2 linked regions of the Sinorhizobium meliloti genome follow. The protein of the gene in region 1 interacts with the protein of each later gene in a pairwise test. Links are inferred from orthologs where the notes say so. Each region holds a gene or a part of one and is shown on either strand. Other genes may lie near its edges. The genes, in order: JOH52_RS07610 and JOH52_RS00100.

Region 1 (6,866 bases):
CCGCCATGAGGACGTGGTCGCGCTGCGCGACACGACGGAAGAGGACGACAAGGAAATCGAGGCGTCGAAATACGACCTCGCCTATGTCGCCCTGGACGGCAATATCGGCTGTATGGTCAACGGCGCCGGTCTTGCCATGGCGACGATGGACATCATCAAGCTCTACGGCGCCGAGCCCGCGAACTTCCTCGATGTCGGCGGCGGCGCCTCGAAGGAAAAGGTCACCCAGGCCTTCAAGATCATCACGGCCGATCCGGCGGTGAAGGGCATCCTCGTCAACATCTTCGGCGGCATCATGAAATGCGATGTCATCGCCGAGGGCGTGCTCGCAGCGGTCAAGGAAGTCGGCCTCAAGGTGCCGCTCGTCGTGCGCCTGGAAGGCACCAATGTCGAGCTCGGCAAGAAGATCATCAATGAATCGGGCCTCAACGTGATTTCCGCCGATGATCTGGACGACGCCGCCCAGAAGATCGTTGCAGCCGTGAAGGGAGCCTGAGGTTTCATGTCCATCCTGATCAACAAAGACACCAAGGTTCTCGTTCAGGGCCTGACCGGCAAGACCGGTACCTTCCACACCGAGCAGGCACTCGCCTATAACGGCACCAAGATGGTCGGCGGCATCCACCCGAAGAAGGGCGGCGAGACCTGGACCGGCGCCAAGGGCGAGCAACTGCCGATCTTCGCTACCGTTGCCGAAGGGCGCGACGCGACCGGCGCCAACGCTTCCGTGATCTATGTCCCGCCGGCCGGTGCCGCCGCGGCGATCATCGAGGCCATCGACGCCGAAATCCCGCTCATCGTCTGCATCACCGAGGGCATTCCCGTTGCCGATATGGTGAAGGTCAAGGCCCGGCTCGAAAAGTCCTCTTCGCGCCTCATCGGCCCGAACTGCCCGGGCGTGCTGACGCCCGACGAATGCAAGATCGGCATCATGCCGGGCAACATCTTCCGCAAGGGCTCGGTCGGCGTGCTTTCGCGCTCCGGCACGCTGACCTACGAGGCGGTGTTCCAGACGACCAATGAAGGCCTCGGCCAGACGACGGCAGTCGGCATCGGCGGCGACCCGGTCAAGGGCACCGAGTTCATCGACGTGCTGGAAATGTTCCTCGCAGACGACGAGACCAAGTCGATCATCATGATCGGCGAGATCGGCGGCTCGGCCGAAGAGGAAGCGGCGCAGTTCCTGAAAGACGAGGCAAAGCGCGGCCGCAAGAAGCCGATGGTCGGCTTCATCGCGGGCCGTACCGCGCCTCCCGGCCGCACCATGGGCCATGCCGGCGCCGTCATCTCCGGCGGCAAGGGCGGTGCGGAAGACAAGATCGCGGCTATGGAATCGGCCGGGATCCGCGTCTCGCCTTCGCCCGCACGCCTCGGCAAGACGCTGGTCGAAGTCCTGAAGGGCTGACGAACGATCCTGCGGCGCCCGCGCGTCCTGTCGGACGCATAAAGGTCGCCGTGGCACTTTGCAGCGGGGCGGCAGACCATGCCGCCCCATTGGAGCCACGAAAGATACGATGATGAGCGTCAAGTCCGGTGCAGATGGCGAACAGCCGGAACCGGGCCGACGCAGCCGGAGCGACGCGCCTGACCGTTGAAAGGCGCCGATCCGGCAGAAGGCAAACATGACCGGGACAACCCGGCACACCAACTTAAGTCAGGAGGCGGGCTGAAGTCCGCGATAGACCATGACAAGGCAAGAGGCCAACGAGCAATTCCAGCTCACATCCTTTCTGGACGGCGCCAATGCCGCCTATATCGAGCAGCTCCATGCGCGCTACGAAGCGGACCCCTCATCCGTTTCGGCCGAGTGGCAGTCCTTCTTCAAGGCGCTTGCCGACCGGCCCGAAGATGTGGTGAGGGCGGCCAAGGGCGCCTCCTGGAAGAAGCAGAACTGGCCGATTCCCGCCAATGGCGAACTCGTCTCGGCCCTCGACGGCGACTGGGGCACGGTCGAAAAGGTCATCGAAAAGAAGGTGAAGGCGAAGGCAGAGGAAGCCGCAGCCGTTGCCGGCGTGGCGCTCAGCGAGGCCGAGGTGCATCAGTCGACGCGCGATTCCGTCCGCGCCATCATGATGATCCGCGCCTATCGCATGCGCGGCCACCTGCACGCCAAGCTCGACCCGCTCGGCCTTGCCGATCCGGTCGAGGATTACGACGAACTCTCCCCGAAGACCTACGGCTTCGAAGAGAAGGACTACGACCGCAAGATCTTCATAGACAACGTGCTCGGCCTCGAATATGCGACCGTGCGCGAGATGGTCGAGATCCTCGAACGGACCTATTGTTCGACGATCGGCGTCGAATTCATGCATATGTCCAACCCGGAAGAGAAGGGCTGGATACAGGAACGCATCGAAGGGCCGGACAAGGGCGTCGAATTCACCCCCGAGGGCAAGAAGGCGATCCTGCAGAAGCTCATCGAGGCGGAAGGCTTCGAGCAGTTCATCGACGTCAAGTACAAGGGCACCAAGCGCTTCGGCGTCGACGGCGGCGAATCGCTGATCCCGGCGCTCGAGCAGATCATCAAGCGCGGCGGCCAGCTCGGCCTCAAGGAGATCGTGCTGGGCATGGCGCATCGCGGCCGCCTCAACGTTCTCTCGCAGGTGATGGCCAAGCCGCACCGCGCCATCTTCCACGAGTTCAAGGGCGGCTCCTACACGCCCGATGACGTGGAAGGCTCCGGCGACGTCAAGTATCACCTGGGCGCTTCCTCGGACCGCGAGTTCGACGGCAACAAGGTCCACCTGTCGCTGACGGCAAACCCGTCGCATCTCGAGATCGTCAATCCGGTCGTCATGGGCAAGGCGCGCGCCAAGCAGGACCAGATGGCGACCGTATTCGAAGGCGACATCATTCCGCTGCGCGAACGCGTCAAGGTCATGCCGTTGATCCTGCACGGCGACGCGGCATTTGCCGGCCAGGGCGTGGTCGCCGAAATTCTCGGCCTCTCCGGCCTGCGCGGGCATCGTGTCGGCGGCACGGTGCACTTCATCATCAACAACCAGATCGGTTTCACCACGAACCCGGCCTTCTCGCGTTCCTCGCCCTATCCGTCGGACGTGGCGAAGATGATCGAGGCGCCGATCTTCCACGTGAACGGTGACGATCCGGAAGCGGTCGTCTATGCGGCCAAGGTCGCGACCGAATTCCGGATGAAGTTCCACAAGCCGGTGGTCATCGACATGTTCTGCTACCGCCGCTTCGGTCACAACGAGGGCGACGAGCCGGCGTTCACGCAGCCGAAGATGTACAAGGCGATCCGTGCGCACAAGACCGTCGTCCAGCTCTATTCGGACCGGCTGATCGCCGAGGGCCTGATCAGCGAAGGCGAAGTCGAGAAGATGAAGGCCGATTGGCGCGCCCATCTCGAACAGGAATTCGAGGCGGGTCAGTCCTACAAGCCGAACAAGGCCGACTGGCTCGACGGCGCCTGGTCGGGCCTGCGCACGGCCGACAACCAGGATGAGCAGCGCCGCGGGCGGACCTCGGTGCCGATGAAGCAGTTGAAGGAGGTCGGCCGCAAGTTGTCCGAAATTCCGGCCGGCTTCAGCGCGCACCGCACCATCCAGCGCTTCATGGAAAACCGCGCCAATATGATCCAGACCGGCGAGGGCATCGACTGGGCGATGGCGGAAGCGCTCGCCTTCGGTACGCTCGTCACCGAGGGCACCAAGATCCGCCTCTCCGGTCAGGATTGCGAGCGCGGCACCTTCTCGCAGCGCCATTCGGTTCTCTACGATCAGGAGACCGAAGAGCGATACATTCCGCTCGCCAACCTGTCGCCGACCCAGGCACGCTACGAGGTCATCAATTCGATGCTCTCGGAAGAGGCGGTGCTCGGCTTCGAATACGGCTATTCGCTCGCCCGCCCGAACGCCCTGACGCTCTGGGAAGCCCAGTTCGGCGACTTCGCCAACGGCGCGCAGGTGGTCTTCGACCAGTTCATCTCGTCGGGCGAGCGCAAGTGGCTGCGCATGTCGGGCCTCGTCTGCCTGCTGCCGCACGGCTACGAGGGCCAGGGGCCGGAGCATTCCTCCGCCCGGCTGGAACGCTTCCTGCAGCTTTGCGCGGAAGACAACATGCAGGTCGCCAACGTCACGACCCCGGCGAACTATTTCCACATCCTGCGCCGTCAGGTGAAGCGCGATTTCCGCAAGCCGCTGATCCTGATGACGCCGAAGTCGCTGCTGCGTCACAAGCGGGCGGTCTCGAGCCTGTCGGAAATGGCCGGCGAGAGCTCCTTCCATCGTCTCCTCTGGGACGATGCCGAGGTTATCAAGGACGGTCCGATCAAGCTGCAGAAGGATTCGAAGATCCGTCGCGTCGTCATGTGCTCGGGCAAGGTCTATTACGACCTTCTGGAGGAGCGCGAGAAGCGCGGCATCGACGACATCTACCTGCTGCGCGTTGAACAGCTCTATCCGTTCCCGGCCAAGGCGCTCATCAACGAGCTCAGCCGCTTCCGCAACGCGGAGATGGTCTGGTGCCAGGAAGAGCCGAAGAACATGGGCGCCTGGTCGTTCATCGATCCCTATCTGGAGTGGGTTCTTGCCCATATCGATGCCAAGTACCAGCGGGTGCGCTATACCGGCCGTCCGGCCGCCGCTTCCCCGGCGACGGGCCTGATGTCCAAGCATCTGGCACAGCTTGCCGCCTTCCTCGAGGATGCGCTGGGGGGCTGACGAAGCCCCTCACGGTCTGCCGATCGCTGGAGCACTTCCAGGAAAGTGCGTAGCGGTTTTCCGTCCGGGAGCGCGTAACTCAAAGAGCTAGAAACAGAAATCTGATCAACGGAACAAAACTCATGGCAACAGAAATCCGCGTTCCCACCCTTGGCGAATCCGTCAGCGAAGCGACCGTCGGCACCTGGTTCAAGAAGGTCGGCGACGCGATCAAGGCCGACGAGCCGATCCTCGAGCTCGAGACCGACAAGGTGACGATCGAAGTTCCGGCCCCGGCCGCCGGCACGCTCAGCGAAATCGTCGCGCAGGCGGGCGAAACCGTGGGTCTCGGCGCGCTGCTCGGGCAGATCGCCGAGGGCGCGGGTGCTGCCGCCGCTGCGCCGGCTGCGGCCGAGAAGAAGCCTGAACCTGCTGCCGCCACCGCTGCTCCGGCTGCGGCCGCACAGCCGGCCGCCGCTGCCGCGACGCAGACGTCCACGTCGATGCCGCCGGCCCCGGCCGCCGCCAAGCTCATCGCCGAGAACAATCTTTCCGCCGATCAGATCGACGGCTCGGGCAAGCGCGGCCAGGTGTTGAAGGGTGACGTGCTCGCGGCCGTCGCCAAGGGCATTTCGGCTCCGGCTGCAGCCGAACCGGCCAAGGTCCAGGCCCGCGCGCCGGCGCCGGCGGAAGATGCCGCCCGCGAAGAGCGCGTGAAGATGACCCGCCTGCGCCAGACGATCGCCCGGCGTTTGAAGGACGCGCAGAACACCGCGGCTATGCTCACCACCTATAACGAGGTGGACATGAGCGCCGTCATGAGCCTGCGCTCGAAGTACAAGGACATCTTCGAGAAGAAGCACGGCGTGAAGCTCGGCTTCATGGGCTTCTTCACCAAGGCCGTGACGCATGCGCTGAAGGAGTTGCCGGCTGTCAACGCCGAGGTCGACGGCACCGAGATCATCTACAAGAACTTCTGCCACGTCGGCGTCGCCGTCGGCACCGACAAGGGTCTCGTCGTGCCGGTCGTGCGCGATGCCGACCAGATGTCGATCGCCGAGATCGAGAAGGAAATCGGCCGTCTCGGAAAGGCAGCGCGCGACGGTACGCTGTCCATGGCCGACATGCAGGGCGGCACCTTCACCATCTCCAACGGCGGCGTCTACGGTTCGCTGATGTCCTCGCCGATCCTCAACGCTCCGCAATCGGGCATCCTCGGCATGCACAAGATCCAGGACCGCCCGGTCGCGATCGGCGGTCAGGTCGTCATCCGCCCGATGATGTATCTGGCGCTCTCCTACGATCACCGCATCGTCGACGGCAAGGAAGCGGTGACCTTCCTCGTGCGCGTCAAGGAAAGCCTCGAGGATCCGGAACGCCTGGTGCTGGATCTCTAGATCACGGTGATTTTAGGTCGGGTCGACTCAAAGTCATGAGACGCGGGATGCGGGCGGAAAACCGCACACGCTTTTCCTCATCCCGCTCCAGGGAATGGCGGGGGCCGCGTGCCCCCGTTTCCATCTCCACCGATGCCCGTGCCGGGACGCGCGTCTGACGGGCATCGACAGCCACGGAACCAGAGGTTAGGTTTCGGGGGCACGCTATGCGCGCATCCCGGACAGTTTGGGCATCGTAAGCACCGGTCGCAAAACATGATGAGCTATCTGATCGAACTCGCTTCGCTAATGGCGATCTTCACCTTCGCCATCGTTTCGCCCGGCGCCGACCTCGCCATGGTGCTGCGCCAATCGCTGGTGCACGGCCGCCGCGCGGCGGTCATCACCTCCTTCGGCATCGGCGCGTCGCTGATGTTCCACGTGACCTACACCATTCTCGGCCTCGGGCTGATCATCTCGCAGTCGATCTACCTCTTCAACATCGTCAAATGGTGCGGCGTCGCCTACCTGATCTACATCGGCATCAAGGCCCTTCGCGCCGGCCAGACGGAGATCGCGGTCGAAGAAGCGGCCGAGTCCGGCGAAGCCCGCCGGCAGCAGTCGGCGCTGAAGGCCTTCGGGCTCGGCTTTGCCGCCAACGCGCTCAATCCCAAGGCGGTCTTCTTCTTCCTGTCGATCTTTTCGACGGTCGTCAGCGCCCATACGCCGATGACGGTCAAATTCGGCTATGGCTTCGTCATGGCGAGCGCGCTGATCCTTTGGTTCGTCGGGGTCAGCCTGTTCATGACGACGCCGCGGATGCGGGCGG
Region 2 (6,281 bases), 1.6 Mb from region 1 along the record:
GCCTCGACGAGCAGGCGGCGAACTTCATCCGGATCGCCGCTTCCCACATAGTAGGCGTGGATTTCGGTGTCGTTGCCGACGACGGCGGCGGCGACGCCGTGCTGCTCCAGTGCCGCCTCCAGAGCGTCGTGACCGATTCGCAGGCCGGCAATCTTCGATATCCGCTTTGTTCGTCCGACGATCCGGAAGACGCCGTCCGCGTCTCTTACGGCCAGATCGCCGGTCCGCAATTCCGACAACTCGGCCCCCCGCGCGAGATCGGCGCGTGACGACGCGTAGCCCATCATCACATTCGGCCCGCGATAGACAAGCTCGCCGGGCTGATCGGCGCTGGAGATTATCCTTCCATCGTTATCCTCGATCGTCAGGCTCCCGCCCGGGATCGCAATGCCAATCCGGTCTTCCCTGCCCCGGAGACGGTCCGGCGGCATATAGGCCATGCGAGCCGTTGCCTCTGTCTGGCCGTACATCACGAAAAGGCGCGCATTGCGCGCGGAGAGATGCTCATTGTAGCGGCGCACGAGTTCCGGCGCCAAACGTCCGCCGGCAACAGTCATGAAGCGCAGCGCCGGAAAATCCCGCGCCCGGAACCCAGCCTTTTCCAGAAGGTCGTAGGAATAAGGGACGCCAGCGAAATTGGAGCTGGCGCTTTGCGCAAGTTCATCGAGGAAGCCCTCGTCGAGGATGGAACAGCCCGGCATATAGACGCTCGCGCCCACGGCGAGGTGGGCGTTAAGGACGGAAAGCCCGTAGGAATAGTGGAGCGGCAGGATGAGGCAGCCTCGGTCCGCTGCCGTCAAGCCGAGATATTCCGCGATCGATCGTGCATTGGACTGGATATTCATGTGCGACAGCCGCACCCATTTTCCATGCCCGGTGCTGCCGGACGTCGAGAGCAGGACGGCAAGTTCGGGATGCGGCGCGATCGCGTCTCCCTCCAGCCGCTCCATGCGCCAACGGCCGTCAAAGCGGCGGTAGCAATATTCCGGTCTGAAGACCTCGCGGTCCCGGAGCATGGAAGCGGTGCCGCACAGGGCGACCGCGTGGCCCGCCTCGAGTGCCGCGAGATAAGCGACGACAGCGTGTTCGGAAAGGTCGGCCTCGATTGTGACCAGTCCGCGATCGCCGCGCCACCGAGAAGCGAGCCGGTCGATGCGCTCGGCAAGTTCGCGGTAACTCACGATCCGCCCGCCGCGCAAAAGCAGCGCCGGCCGGTCGCCCCGCGCAGCCAGACTTGCAACACCGAACGGAGACACCGAAAGTTCGCCTGAGCCGCCCAAAACCACCTCCATTTTAGCAAGGCGGCATATTATTGCTGACTTTGATCGTCAAGTATAAAGCCGAAGCGAATACAGGACTTTGTGCGAAACCGATTTTCGCACGGGAGTACGCCGTTTCAAAAGGCCATCCGGGGCACGAAAGGCCCGGTTCGGGGAAACCGGGCCTTTCGTTCGGGCGGAGCAAAGAGGCGCGTGGGAGGCCGCGCCTGCTCCGTGACTCGTCAGCTGCGGCTTAGCGGCTGAGGCCCTGGTAGTATTCGCCTTCACCGCCGGAAACGACCTTCGGCTGCGGAGCATAGCCGACGGAACCGGTGGACGTACGGTCGAGGGAGCCGTCAGCACGGCGAACGGCCGTCTGGTCACCGGCTCGCGCTGCGCGTTCGGTGTAGAGCGGCTTGTCGCTGACACCCTGATAATAGCTGCCGCCGGCAAAGGCTGCGGATGCACCGCCAAGAACGGCTGTGGCAACGAGGGTGGCGGCGAGAGCAGTATGGGTTGCGTTCCTCATGATCATCACTCCTGATCGGTCGTTCGCTTGAACGAAGGTTTCGTCGCGACCGTTTTGATCGGCACCATTCCGGACGCGGTGGCCTCGCCGATGGCGCCCGGTCCGATCAAAGGGTCAGAAGAGCATTCTCGTGCTCTCCGTTCGAAGATGTGGGGCCTCATCATGAGGATGGGAAGTATTGATTATCGGAACACGTTGTCCATGAATCCATAACAATCCTCACTTGAAAATGCCCTCGGCATCCTTATTCGAGCGATCGCGGCAGCAGTGGCGCGAGCCTCTTGCCTTCCCGAAAAAGTCCGGGCAAAAGGCCCGGATGATCCAGATATCCGGCCTCTCCGCCCGCATTGCGGGCCGTCTGCTCATCGATAACGCTTCCGTGACGCTTCCGGCGGGCACGAAGGCCGGGCTCGTCGGACGCAACGGCGCCGGCAAGTCGACTCTGTTCCGGGTCATCACCGGCGAGCTTGCGGCGGAAGCCGGCAGTGTTTCCTTGCCGAAGAACGCGCGGATCGGACAGGTCGCACAGGAAGCGCCGGGGACGGAAGAACCTCTGATCGAAATCGTGCTCAAGGCCGACAGGGAACGCACGGCGCTCATCGCGGAGTCGGAAACGGCGGTCGATCCGCACAGGATCGCCGAGATCCAGACGCGGCTCGCCGACATCGGCGCCCATTCGGCGGAAGCGCGCGCGGCAAGCATTCTCGCCGGTCTCGGCTTCGACCACGAGGCGCAGAAACGTCCCGCCTCCTCCTTTTCCGGTGGCTGGCGCATGCGCGTGGCGCTTGCCGCGGTCCTTTTTTCCGAGCCCGATCTGCTGCTCCTGGACGAGCCTACCAACTATCTCGACCTCGAAGGAACGCTGTGGCTCGAGGACTATATCCGCCGTTATCCGCACACCGTGATCATCATTAGCCACGATCGCGACCTCCTGAACACCGCGGTGAACGCGATCGTTCACCTCGACCAGAAGAAGCTCACCTTCTACCGCGGCTCCTACGATCAGTTCGAGCGGCAGAAGGCGGAAGCGGACGAACTGCAGATGAAGGCGAAGGCCAAGAACGAGGCGGCCCGCAAGCATCTGCAGAGCTTCATCGATCGTTTCAAGGCCAAGGCTTCCAAGGCCCGTCAGGCCCAGAGCCGCATCAAGGCATTGGAGCGGATGGGCACCGTGGCAGCCGTCATCGAAGACCACGTCCAGGGCTTCACCTTCCCGGATCCGGAGAAGCAGGTGGCCTCACCGATCGTCGCCATCCAGGGAGGCGCGGTCGGCTACGAACCGGGCAAGCCTATCCTGAAGAGGCTCAATCTGCGCATCGATGCGGACGACCGGATCGCGCTGCTCGGGTCCAACGGTAACGGCAAATCCACCTTTGCGAAGTTCATCGCCGGACGCCTCCGCGCGGAAAGCGGCGAGGTGCGGATCGCCCCGGGACTGAAGGTGGGCTTCTTCGCCCAGCACCAGCTCGACGATCTCGTGCCGACGCAGAGCGCCGTGGAGCACGTCCGCCGCCGCATGCCGGAAGCGCCGGAAGCGAAGGTGCGCTCCCGCGTGGCGCAGATGGGGCTTGCGACCGAGAAGATGGACACCGCAGCCAAGGATCTCTCCGGTGGCGAAAAGGCGCGGCTTCTCATGGGCCTTGCCGCCTTCGAGGCTCCAAGTCTGCTTATCCTGGACGAGCCCACCAACCATCTGGACATCGACAGCCGCAACGCACTGATCGCCGCCCTCAACGATTTCTCCGGCGCGGTCATCCTCATCTCCCACGATCGCCACCTGATCGAAGCGACGGCCGACCGGCTGTGGCTGGTGCGCGACGGAACCGTCGCGAACTACGACGGTGACCTCGAGGACTATCGCGGGCTGATCGTCGGCGGGCCGAAGCCGAAGGACGACAAGCCCAGGGTGAACGGATCTGATGAGGCGCTTTCCAAGGCAGACCAGCGAAAGGCCAATGCGGACAGGCGAGCCTCACTGGCACCGCTCAGGAAAAGGATCAATGAGATCGAGTCCTTGACGGGCAAACTGGAGAAAGTGATTCAGGCACTTGATGCCGAGCTTGCAGACCCGGCCCTTTACGAGAAGGCCCCGGCAAAAGCGGCTCAACGCGCCAAGGAGCGCGCCGATGCCGTCGAAAAGCTTGCGGCTGCGGAAGAGCAATGGCTGGAACTGTCGGCGGAATACGAGGAAGCGATGGCGGGGTAGCCGATCGGCGAACCTGTTTTCAGCCGAGTTCGAAGGTCGTAATCCCGTAAATGCGCGCAAGCGGCAGATCGGGCGCCGGTCCGCGATACATGCGGGCGGTCTCGAAAACCGGCTTCATGTTGTAGCGCGTGCAAAGTGCCCGTGCCGACGCATTCGGCTCGGGGACGTCCAAATAGATCCGTTCCCCGCCGGTGCCGGTTGCGAGCTTGCGAAACAGGAGATCGGCACCGGTCTCGCTGTCGGCGAGCAGCGGACCGATCTTGTAGCCTTCGCGGCACTTGCGGATCGTTCCGTAACCGGCGATTGCCCCGTCACGCAGCAGGACCACGCTTCTGCGCGTCTGCAACTGCTTGGTCCATTCGCGCAGAAATGCCTCGCGCCGCGTTGGATTGAACCTCATGTCATAATCGATCAGTGACGCCGCATGCACCGGCGCCACGTCGACAAGCTCGGTGCCGGGCGGCTCGGTCACGTTCACCACGCCGCCGTAGCGGATGTTCGCATGCGACCAGCCGAAACCCGACTTCCGATAGTTTTCCTGCTGGCCCACGACCCCGTCGAGGCCGATGGTCCGCCCCTCGGCCCTTGCAACTGCCCACTTCCAGAGATCGAGGCCGATGCCCCTGCCCCGGTACTCCTCATCGGCGATGAAAAAGCCGAGAAATGCGTAACCGCTGCCATAGCGCACGAGCGAAATGGCAGCGGCAAGTCGCTCTTCCTCGACCGCGACCCAGTAGCCTTCGGGATCGGCGGCCCAGAAAGCGTTGCCATCGTCAATACCGGGATTCCATCCCTCCCTGGCGGCCCAGTCGATGATCGTGTCGAGCTCGGCCCGTGTCGCAAGACGAATATGTGGCATTCTGAAATCCTGACTTCGCTCCGAAGAACCCCCCTCGAGAGGCAAGAAGACGGACAAGATAGATTTGCGTTCCATCTTGTCCACCCAAGCGGCTAGGCTAATTTTTGCAACGGGAAGCCGGCTTGTCGGTATTTCCCAATCTGCTAAAAGGGTCCGGAATAAATCATACTAATCAGGGCGGAAGACACCATGTCCCCAATCAACATTGCCATCGTTGGCGTCGGCAAGATCGTGCGCGACCAACATCTGCCGGCGCTTGCGAAGAACGCGGACTACCGCCTGATCGCAGCCGCAAGCCGCCACGGAACGGTGGACGGCATCGACAATTTCAAGTCGATAGAGGCCATGATCGACGCCGTGCCGGCGGTCGAGGCGGTTTCGCTCTGCATGCCGCCGCAATACCGCTACGAGGCGGCGCGTACCGCACTTGCCGCGGGCAAGCATGTCTTCCTCGAAAAGCCGCCGGGCGCGACCTTGAGCGAGGTCGCGGACCTGGAGGCGCTGGCGGAGGAGAAAGGCGTTTCGCTTTTCGCGAGCTGGCACTCGCGCTATGCGCCGGCAGTCGAAGCCGCAAAGGCGTTTCTGGCGTCGGCCGCGATTCGCAACGTCCGGATCATCTGGAAGGAAGATGTCCGCCACTGGCATCCGAACCAGGAGTGGATCTGGGCAGCCGGGGGGCTCGGTGTCTTCGACCCGGGCATCAATGCACTCTCGATCATGACCCACATCCTGCCCCGGCCGGTCTTCATCACCTCCGCGACGCTGGAATTTCCCGAGAACCGGGACGCGCCGATCGCCGCCACGATCGCCTTCAGCGATGCCGAAAAGCTCGATGTCGCTGCCGAGTTCGATTGGCGTCAGACGGGCAAGCAGAGCTGGGACATCGTCGCTGAAACCGACGCGGGCGGAATGGTCCTCTCCGAAGGCGGCGCCAAACTCGCGATAGACGGCAAGATCGTCCACGAGGAGCCCGAGCAGGAATACCCCATGCTCTATCGGCGTTTCGCCGAGATCATCAAGGCCGGCAGATCGGACGTCGACCTGGCGCCGCTCCGGCACGTGGCCGACGCCTTCATGCTCGGCCGACGCAAATTCGTCGAGGCGTTTCACGACTGATGGAAAGGGGCTTTGACCCCTCCCCAACCCCTCCCGGGGCAGGGCTATCGCATATGAGCGATAAGAGAAGTGAGGAATTCGTCATCCCAGCCCGCCTTTTTAATTTTCCGGCGGATGGAGGCCTTGTCGGGGTGCGATCGCAAGAGGTTGAGAGCGATCTTGCGCAAGAACGCAATGTTCTGCGGGCCGTTGTCCTTGCGGTTTCTGGCGGCGTCCTCGCGGAAGTGGACATCCAGAACCCAATGCAGGTTGTTTTCGATTTGCCAATGGGTTCTTACAACCTCGATCAGCGCGCTCGGCGACATGGTGGTT

Evidence for each region.
Region 2: the proteins of JOH52_RS07610 (region 1) and JOH52_RS00100 interact in binary tests that used the Escherichia coli proteins (3 or more experiments, as listed by UniProt). The link is inferred for Sinorhizobium meliloti from one-to-one orthologs.

What each region holds. Positions count from the first base shown.
Region 1 is NZ_JAGIOS010000001.1:1,610,087-1,616,952, forward strand. What follows is about bases 1,347-4,882. They hold JOH52_RS07610 (2-oxoglutarate dehydrogenase E1 component), read left to right. Parts: upstream 1,347-1,685; coding sequence 1,686-4,682; downstream 4,683-4,882. Other genes in these bases: sucD (succinate--CoA ligase subunit alpha), read left to right, coding at 1,347-1,405; odhB (2-oxoglutarate dehydrogenase complex dihydrolipoyllysine-residue succinyltransferase), read left to right, coding at 4,805-4,882. Also shown: sucC (ADP-forming succinate--CoA ligase subunit beta), read left to right, coding at 1-496; more of sucD, read left to right, coding at 503-1,346; more of odhB, read left to right, coding at 4,883-6,058; JOH52_RS07620 (LysE family transporter), read left to right, coding at 6,314-6,866. UniProt on the Escherichia coli protein: E1 component of the 2-oxoglutarate dehydrogenase (OGDH) complex which catalyzes the decarboxylation of 2-oxoglutarate, the first step in the conversion of 2-oxoglutarate to succinyl-CoA and CO(2).
Region 2 is NZ_JAGIOS010000001.1:15,667-21,947, forward strand. The notes cover bases 1,599-4,549. They hold JOH52_RS00100 (ABC-F family ATP-binding cassette domain-containing protein), read left to right. Parts: upstream 1,599-2,104; coding sequence 2,105-3,994; downstream 3,995-4,549. Other genes in these bases: JOH52_RS00095 (hypothetical protein), read right to left, coding at 1,599-1,794; JOH52_RS00105 (GNAT family N-acetyltransferase), read right to left, coding at 4,014-4,549. Also shown: JOH52_RS00090 (AMP-binding protein), read right to left, coding at 1-1,280; more of JOH52_RS00095, read right to left, coding at 1,513-1,598; more of JOH52_RS00105, read right to left, coding at 4,550-4,853; JOH52_RS00110 (Gfo/Idh/MocA family protein), read left to right, coding at 5,043-5,969. UniProt on the Escherichia coli protein: Genetic data indicate it may be involved in ribosome assembly or function.